Regions from separate parts of the Streptomyces sp. NPDC002690 genome, predicted to be linked through region 4. Evidence: riboswitches for the same ligand, from Rfam matches in the RefSeq annotation. Region 4 holds a riboswitch; each other region holds the start of a gene.
The links. Region 4 has a riboswitch for cyclic di-AMP ahead of ACWD3D_RS04200 (M23 family metallopeptidase). Riboswitches for the same ligand answer to the same signal wherever they lie in the genome.

Region 1: it holds a riboswitch for cyclic di-AMP, as region 4 does, so the genes downstream of both, ACWD3D_RS14735 (NlpC/P60 family protein) here and ACWD3D_RS04200 (M23 family metallopeptidase) in region 4, are expected to answer to the same signal.
Region 2: it holds a riboswitch for cyclic di-AMP, as region 4 does, so the genes downstream of both, ACWD3D_RS13420 (transglycosylase family protein) here and ACWD3D_RS04200 (M23 family metallopeptidase) in region 4, are expected to answer to the same signal.
Region 3: it holds a riboswitch for cyclic di-AMP, as region 4 does, so the genes downstream of both, ACWD3D_RS11905 (M23 family metallopeptidase) here and ACWD3D_RS04200 (M23 family metallopeptidase) in region 4, are expected to answer to the same signal.

What each region holds. Positions count from the first base shown of each region.
Region 1 is NZ_JBSFVR010000094.1:2,026-4,215, forward strand. It holds gene pcrA (DNA helicase PcrA) at 1-592, opposite strand, end outside; cyclic di-AMP (ydaO/yuaA leader) riboswitch at 843-996, shown strand; gene ACWD3D_RS14735 (NlpC/P60 family protein) at 995-2,146, shown strand.
Region 2 is NZ_JBSFVR010000081.1:16,604-18,793, reverse strand. It holds gene ACWD3D_RS13425 (transglycosylase family protein) at 1-426, shown strand, start outside; cyclic di-AMP (ydaO/yuaA leader) riboswitch at 717-897, shown strand; gene ACWD3D_RS13420 (transglycosylase family protein) at 901-1,617, shown strand; gene eno (phosphopyruvate hydratase) at 1,972-2,190, shown strand, end outside.
Region 3 is NZ_JBSFVR010000067.1:20,569-22,758, reverse strand. It holds gene ACWD3D_RS11910 (PP2C family protein-serine/threonine phosphatase) at 1-620, shown strand, start outside; cyclic di-AMP (ydaO/yuaA leader) riboswitch at 967-1,120, shown strand; gene ACWD3D_RS11905 (M23 family metallopeptidase) at 1,132-2,187, shown strand.
Region 4 is NZ_JBSFVR010000016.1:13,370-15,559, reverse strand. It holds gene ACWD3D_RS04205 (M16 family metallopeptidase) at 1-562, shown strand, start outside; cyclic di-AMP (ydaO/yuaA leader) riboswitch at 775-942, shown strand; gene ACWD3D_RS04200 (M23 family metallopeptidase) at 956-1,720, shown strand; gene ACWD3D_RS04195 (GntR family transcriptional regulator) at 2,033-2,190, shown strand, end outside.

The DNA.
Region 1 (2,190 bases), on a different contig from region 4:
GGTAGCGCTTGGGGTCGAGGTCGAGGTCACGGCAGACCAGGGCCATCAGCCGCTTGGAGTCGGCCGCGTCGTAGATCGAGAACGACGAGGTGAAGCCGAGCCGCTTCGACTCGCGGCGCAGGATGCGCACGCACGCGCTGTGGAAGGTCATGACCCACATGGCGTTGGCGCGGGGGCCGACGAGCTGCTCGACCCGCTCCTTCATCTCGCCGGCGGCCTTGTTGGTGAAGGTGATCGCCAGGATCTGCCCGGGGTGCACGCCGCGCTCGGCGAGCAGGTGGGCGATGCGGTGGGTGAGCACCCGGGTCTTGCCGGAGCCGGCGCCCGCGACGATGAGCAGCGGGGACCCGGCGTGCACGACGGCTGCGCGCTGTTCGGTGTTGAGGCCGTCGAGCAGCGCCGCGGAGTCGATGACCGGGCGCGGGGCGCCGTCGCGGTAGTACCCGTCCCTGGGCGGCGGGGGCGCGTCGAAGAGCCCTTCGAAGAGGCCCTCGGGCTCCTCCTCGGGCGCGTGGTCCTCGGGGGGCGGCGGGGGCCCCTCCTCCACGGGCTGGAGGCCGGTCAGGTAACTGTCGTCAAAGAGGCTGCTCATCGCTTGTCGAGTTTAGATGCCCCGACGGACACTCCGGGCGGCCTTGACGGAGTCTCCACGTCCGCCGTCACCGGGTGTCAAGGGCCGTACGCGGCGCGCTAGGGAAGGCCCCCTCGCGGCCAAGGTCACGAAAATGTATCGGGCATATCGCACATCGCCCTTCCCAGCCGCCCCGCCGCTTGGTTACCGTGCTCAGCCGGGCGACCCGTATCCCCTGACAGGCGAACCGCGCCACACGGACGCCCCCGCCGAATCCGGCCCGCCCACGCTGTCCGGAACCGGGGACCCACACGCATCACCGGGGTGAATCGGGCCCGTACTCCGTTCATTCGGTACAGGCCCGTAGGGCAGCCTTCCGCGCCCGAACCCGACAGCTAACCCGGTAGGCGGTCCAGGAAGGAGATGCCGGTCTTGGCATCACATCGCAAGCCGCGCGCCCCGATGCGCGTGACGTCGCCGGCTGTGGGGTTCACCACGGTCGCGCTGGCCTCGGTGACGCTGCTCTCCACGCAGAGCGCGACGGCCGCCCCCTCGGCGCCCAAGCCGAGCATCGAGGACGTACGGAGGAAGGTCGACGACCTCTACCGTCAGGCGGGTTCCGCGACCCAGGAGTACAACCGGGCCAAGGACGCCTCGGCCGAACAGCAGGACAAGGTGGACGCCCTGCTGGAGGAGGCGGCCCAGCGGGCGGAGAAGGTCAACGAGGCCCGTCGCGCCCTCGGCAACTACGCGGCGGCCCAGTACCGGACCGGCGGTCTGGCGTCCTCGATGACGTTCTTCCTGGCGGACGACCCGCAGTCGTACTTCGACCAGGACCAGCTGATGAAGCGCCGCAGCGGGCAGCAGGAGAAGGCAGTCTCCGACTTCCGCACCCAGCAGCTGGCGGCTGCCGAGAAGCGCACCGAGGCCACCAAGAGCCTGGAAGCGCTGACGGAGTCGCAGGAGGATCTGCGCACCAGCAAGCAGACCGTGCAGAACAAGCTGGCCGAGGCGCGCACGCTGCTGTCGAAGCTGACCGCCGAGGAGAAGGCGCGCCTCGCGGAGCTGGAGCGGAAGAAGGAAGCCGAAGCCAAGAAGAAGGCGGAGAAACTCGCCGCCGAGCAGGCCGCCACGGCGAAGGCGGCGGCCGACAAGGCGGCTGCGGACGCCGCCGCCTCGGGCTCGACGGCCTCGGACACGTCCACCGGCTCGACCACGTCCGCGTCCACCAAGGGCGCCCAGGCTCTGGCGTTCGCCGAGTCCCAGATCGGCAAGCCCTACGTGTGGGGAGCCACCGGCCCCGCGTCGTACGACTGCTCCGGTCTGACCCAGGCGGCCTGGCGGGAGGCGGGCGTGGACCTGCCGCGTACCACCTGGGACCAGGTCAACGTGGGTACGCGGGTCGCGACCGCCGACCTCCAGCCGGGAGACCTGATCTTCTTCTACGACGACATCAGCCACGTGGGCATCTACAAGGGCGACGGGATGATGGTCCACGCGCCGAAGCCGGGTGCGTACGTCCGCGAGGAGTCGATCTACTACATGCCGATCTACGGCAGCGTCCGGCCGGGCTGACCGGGGGCGTCTTCCGCCCCGCCGCACCGTCCGGCCCGCGCCTA
Region 2 (2,190 bases), on a different contig from region 4:
ACGGACGCGGCGACCGGTGACACCGCGACGGGCGGCAAGCACCGCGGGACGCCCGACCCGGACGAGGCCGCAGCCGACGCCTCGCGCGACACCGGCCGGCACGCCTCGCGCGGGGACAGCGACGCGCGCGACGACACGGCCCTCGCGACGGACGGGACGTACACGGTCCAGTCCGGCGACAACCTCTGGGCGATCGCCGACGCGCAGCACCTCTCCGACGGCTGGACCGAGCTCTACCAGGCCAACGAGAGCGTGATCGGATCGAACCCCGACCTGATCCTGCCCGGCCAGGAGCTCGACCTGAGCACGGCCGCCGCCCCTGCGGCGACCGACTCCGCTCCGGCCGCGACGGACACCGCGTCCGGCACCGCTTCCGACACGCCGGAGACCACTCCCGACACGGCGGAGACTGCTCCCGCCAACTGATCCAATTCGGGAAAACGCCCCAAAAAGAGGGGTAGTTAAGGGGCCTATGTCCACTTTTGCGAAAGTGAGACATGGGTCTCTTCGCTGTTCCGGCGTGTCGCGGTCGCGGGGGTTCGCGAATGTCCGCTTTGACCTGCGGAAACGGTTATTCAGGCGTGGCCAGTAAGGTCTGATTGTCTGATATGTCCATCATTGAATGTGGGGGTTGCCTCTGTTTACGGTCAGAACCGCTCGCACCGCGGGCCCCGTCGACCGTCACGCCGAATCCTGCCGTCGGTCGAAGGGAACAGACGCGTAAAGCGCCGTAGGCAGGAGCGGGGGACCCAGGTAAGCCGCCGGTATCGGACGGCCCGTCGGAAACGACGGGAGGCCGGGACCGGCTAGGGGTTAAGCCACACGCAAGGACGTGTGGCCGGGCACTCATTGGCCCGAACCCGACAGCTCACCTCGTAGGCGTCGGTGAGGAGACGTTCCATGCTGCTGTCCAGCAACGGTAAGCACCGCCGCTCGTCCAAGGCCGTCCGTGTGGCCACGCTCGCCGGCGTCGCCGGTGCCGCCATCGCCCTCCCGCTGATGGGCGCCACCAACGCTTCCGCCGCCTCCGTCGCCACCTGGGACGCCGTCGCCCAGTGCGAGTCCGGTGGCAACTGGTCCATCAACACCGGCAACGGCTACTACGGCGGTCTGCAGTTCTCGCAGTCCAGCTGGGCCGCCGCCGGCGGTACGAAGTACGCCCCCCGCGCCGACCTGGCGACCAAGGAGCAGCAGATCGCCACCGCCGAGGTGCTGCTCGACCTGCAGGGCCCGGGCGCCTGGTCCTGCGCCGGCGCCGGCAACCTCACCAACGACGGTGTGGACCCGGGCGTCGACACGGGCTCCTCCGCGAGCACCGGCTCGACCGCGACCGACGACAGCGCCTCCACGGCGACGCCGGACCGCTCCACCGACTCGCAGACCGCCTCCCGCAGCGAGGAGCGCCCCGCCGCGAAGTCCGAGACCGTCACCACGCCGACCGGCGACAAGGTGGAGAAGGGCGACGGCGAGTACAAGGTCGTCACCGGCGACACCCTCAGCACCATCGCCGAGAAGCAGGGCGTCAAGGGCGGCTGGCAGAAGCTGTTCAAGCTGAACCACGACATCGTCGAGGACGCCGACCTCATCTTCCCGGGTCAGCAGCTCCACCTGAAGTAGTCACGAACCACTCCTCCCCGGAAGCGGGGTGTCCGGCGGCACCCCTTTCCCACTCCCTGGCCCGGCGCGCACTCCCCCCGCGCGCCGGGCCAGGGCCCTTTCCGGGCCGGGTGCGCGCGTACGTCCCGTGAGCGGCGTACAGGTGAAGAAGAGGAGAGAGGGCGGGCCGCCACCCCGGCCGTACCGCGGACTGCCGACCTCCGTATGGCCGGACGTTATGTTCCGTACGGAAACAATGTGTAGGCTCGCCGTGTCACTGGACGGACGGTCGGCTGGCCGATGTCCTGTGTCCGGTTAGGCTCTAGTCGCAAGGCTCAAGAGCCCCGCACAGTCAGCGTCACATCCCAGAAGGAGATGCTCGTGCCGTCCATCGACGTCGTCGTAGCCCGGGAAATCCTCGACTCGCGGGGTAACCCCACGGTCGAGGTCGAAGTTGGTCTCGACGACGGCAGCACGGGCCGTGCTGCCGTTCCGTCCGGCGCCTCCACCGGCGCGTTCGAGGCCGTCGAGCTTCGCGACGGCGACCCCAAGCGTTACCTCGGCAAGGGCGTGGAGAAGGCCGTCCTCGCCGTC
Region 3 (2,190 bases), on a different contig from region 4:
TACGCGGAAAGGGGCTCGACGCGGTCGAGGCGGTGGCGGTGATCATCGGCGCGTTCCGGGAGGCCGCGGAGCAGGAGGAGACGCTGGAGGGGGTGGCGCAGCGGCTTGAGCGCGCGTTGGCCAGGGACGCGGCGCGGCGCGGGGGGCTGGACCCGGTGGAGGGGTTCGTCACCGCGGTCCTGGCCGAGATTCCACAGGGCTCCGCGACTCTGCGGATCGTCAACCGGGGTCACCCCGAACCGTTGTTGCTGCACGCCGGGGGCGCGCTGGACGTGCTGCGGCCCAGTACCCCCGCGCTGCCGCTCGGTATGGCACTGGGAGCCTGGCCGGACCGGGCGGACGAGTGGGACCTCCCGCCGGGCGCGACCCTGTTGACCTACACGGACGGGCTCTCCGAGGCGCGCGACGCGGCGGGCGTGTTCTACGACCCGGCAGAGCGGCTGCGAGGCCGGATCTTCCCCGGTCCCGACGAGCTGCTCACGGCGCTCACCGACGACGTCCGGCTGCACACGGGCGGGCGCTCGACGGACGACCTGGCGCTGCTCGCGGTGGCCCGGCCGGCGGAGGACCAGCCGGAGCGCCGGACCACCGTGCCGATCGTGGGCCGCGGCGGCGGCTGACGCGGTTCAGGGCGCCGTGGTGATCCCCCGTGATCCCCCTGCGGACGGCCCCGCGATCCCCCTGCGGACGGCCCCGCGATCCCCCTGCGGACGGCCCCGGGGTCAGCCGCCCGGGTCCGGCGACGGTCCGTAGCAGAGCGGTACCGCTCGATAACATATGACACACCGTCAGAAAAGCCGGGTCGGGCCGCTCGTCCGCAAGTCGCCCCGCTAAGCGAGGAAATGCCCAGGTAAATCCCGGCCCGAAGTGGGAATGATCAAGAGGAACGGCTTGGAATCGGAGTCGTCTGTCTATTAACGTTCGATAACGCAGCGCGGTCGTCCCAGCCGTCGTCAGAGACGGCGCCGTGCGCGAGCGCCGAATTCCGCAAGGGAACCGGGGAACCACCTTCTTGGGGTGAATCGGACACCTGTGTCTCGACAGAGACGCCAGGCGCCCGTAGGAGACCTTCCTGCTCCGAACCCGTCAGCTAACCCGGTAGGCGAGAAGGAAGGAAAGGAGTGCGCCCACGTGGCGTCCAACCAGCCTGCCCCCGAAGCCCCGTCACCCTTCGCCACTCGCGAGGGTTTCGGCTCTCCCGGCAACGCCGACAAGGCCTGGGAGGAATGGAACCCCACCGAGGATTCCCTCCGCCCCGTACGCGGCCGGCACCGCGTCGCCAAGCAGCGTGGTCTCGCGCGTAGTTCCACCGTCCTCGGGGTCGGCGTCATCGCGGCCGTCGGTGCGGGCGGCATGGCCACCGCGCAGAGCAAGCCGCCGGTCTCCATCTCTCTTCCCGATTCGCTCGCGGACAACCTTCCCGACGCCAAGTCCCTTCCCGGGCTGGGCGCTCTGATCACCGCGGTCGAGTCCGACGACACTCCCGCGCCGGTGGCGGCGGCCGCGCCGTTCACCACGGCCGGGCTCACCACGGCGGAGACCGAGCAGGGCGCCACCGACGCGGGCGAGGCACTGCGCGCCCGCATCCTCCAGCAGGCCGAGCAGCAGCAGTCCGCCGCCGACGCGGAAGCGAAGGCGGCCCAGGAGGCGGCTGCCGCGACCAAGGCCGCCACCGAGGCGAAGAAGCAGCAGGACGAGGCCACGGCGAAGGCCGCGGCGGAGAAGAAGGCGGCCGAGGAGGCCGCGGCGAAGAAGGCCGAGGCCGAGAGACTGGCCAAGCTCGCCGCCAGCTACTCGCTCCCCACCTCCGCGTACACGATCACCTCCACCTTCGGCGAGGCCGGCACGATGTGGGCCTCCGGGCAGCACACCGGTCTCGACTTCGCCGCGCCGACCGGTACCCCGGTCAAGGCCGTGCACGGGGGAACGGTCAAGTCGGCGGGCTGGTCGGGCTCGTACGGGTACCGCACGGTCCTGGAGCTCGATGACGGTACGGAGATCTGGTACTGCCACCAGTCCTCCATGGACGTCGTCGCCGGCCAGCAGGTCAACACCGGCGACACCATCGGCCGCGTGGGAGCCACCGGCAATGTCACCGGCCCGCACCTCCACCTCGAAGTCCACACCCCGGACGGCACCGGCATCGACCCGATGGCCTGGCTGACCGGCAAGGGCCTCACCGTCTGACGC
Region 4 (2,190 bases):
CTGGCCCGCCCAGGTCCTCGGGACGTACTGCCTCGGCGGCACGCTCACCTCGCGGCTCGACCGGGTCCTGCGCGAGGAGAAGGGCTACACCTACGGCGTACGCGCGTTCGCCCAGGTGCTCCGCTCCACCGCAGGCGGTCCGGACTCCGGCCCGGCCGGTGCGGCGATGCTGGCCATCAGCGGCTCGGTGGACACCGAGTCCACGGGCCCCGCGCTCGACGACCTCTGGAAGGTCCTGCGGACCCTCGCGGCGGACGGGCTGACGGACGCCGAGCGCGAGACCGCCGTGCAGAACCTCGTGGGGGTCGCCCCGCTGAAGTTCGAGACGGCCGCCTCGGTCGCGGCGACCCTCGCCGACCAGGTCGAGCAGCAGTTGCCCGACGACTTCCAGGCCCACCTGTACGCCCGGCTCGCCGAGACCGGCACGGTCGAGGCGACCGCCGCGGTGGTCAACGCCTTCCCGGTGGACCGGCTGGTGACGATCCTGGTGGGCGACGCGTCGCAGATCGCCGAGCCCGTCCGCGCCCTGGACATCGGCGATGTGACGATCGTGAACGGCTGACCGGCCGTCAACCACACGACCGGGCAGGCCCGGCAGCGCGGCCCCGGCGGGGAGATCTCGCCGGGGCCGCGCTGTTTGTCCCCTTTGCCGGAAGCGTGCCTGTCTGCCCTGTGGGATGCGCTACAAAACCCACTGTCCGTTTGGTGATCGAAAGCGCCGCGGCCTAGCGTCGATCCGGCTGTCCGCCGACTGTGTGCCGCACTCGCGGTGCCGGACAGTCATCGCCGAGTCCCCGTCAGGCGCGAGCCTGGGGAGCCGGGGACCCGTGAAGTCCCTGGGGTGAATCGGGCACCCGCGTCTCGTGAGAGGCGCGAACGCCCGTAGGAGACCTTCCTGCTCCGAACCCGTCAGCTAACCCGGTAGGCGAGAAGGAAGGAAAGGACCCGCCCCTTCATGGCGTTCACCCGTGCCACCGGGACCCATCGTGCCCCGGGCCGTCTGACGCGCACCACCGCCCGGTTCGCCGGCGTCGCCGCCCTCGCCGCGACCGGCGTCGTCGCTGCGACCGCCTCCCCGGCCCTCGCCGCCGGTTCGCCCGTCCCGTCGCCCCGTACGACCGGCCTCATCGAGGCCGTGACGCTCGGCGACTCCATCGCGGACCGGATCGCCGACCAGGCGGAGGCCCAGCACCGTGTGGCCGAGGCCAGGGCGAAGGCCGAAGCGAAGGCCAAGGCCGAGGCCGCCGTACGAGTCAGGGAAGCCCGTGAGGCGAAGGCGCGCGCCGCGCGCGCCGCCGAGCGCAAGCGGCTGAACTCCTTCCACCTGCCCATCGCGGGCTCGTACATCAGTACCGGTTACCAGTCGAGCGGCTCCCTGTGGTCCTCCGGCAGCCACTCCGGCGTCGACTTCCATGCCGCCACGGGTACCCCCGTCCTCGCCGTGGGCGCGGGCACGGTCGTCGAAGCCGGCTGGGGCGGCGCGTACGGCAACAACATCGTGCTGCGGATGGCGGACGGCACGTACACCCAGTACGGCCACCTCTCCTCGATCGGCGTCCAGGCCGGCCAACGCGTCTCGTCGGGGGAGCGGATCGGCCTCTCCGGCGCCACCGGCAACGCGACCGGCCCGCACCTGCACTTCGAGGCACGCACCGGACCGGAGTACGGCTCCGACATGGACCCCGTGGCGTATCTGCGGGCCCACGGCCTCACGGTCTGACCCGCGCGTCACGGTCTGACCCGCGCGGCCCCGGACGTCCAGCCCCGGACGTCCAGCCCCGGACGTCCAGCCCCGGGTCCGCGTCGTCCGACCGCTGCAGAACACCTCCGGCCGCCCCCCGATCACCCCGAAGCCCCGGCCCCGTGCCGGGGCTTCGGCATATCACCCGAAACCCTCCGGCCCGCCGGCTCCGCAGGCAAAAGATATGTGCGAATTCCGGTACGCCATCGGAAATTCACTCAGATTGCAATAGAGTCACGGTGCAGGCTTCGATCGGCCGCGTTTCGCGGGGATTAAGGCGGAGGTTCGGACATGCGCATTCCCGCGCACTCGGTATGCACGGCAATCCGTGAGGACATCGTCTCGGGCGTCTTCGAGCGCGGCAGCCGCCTCACCGAGGAGCTTCTGGCGCGGCGCTACGGCGTCTCGCGCGTGCCGGTGCGCGAGGCGCTGCGGACCCTGGAGTCCGA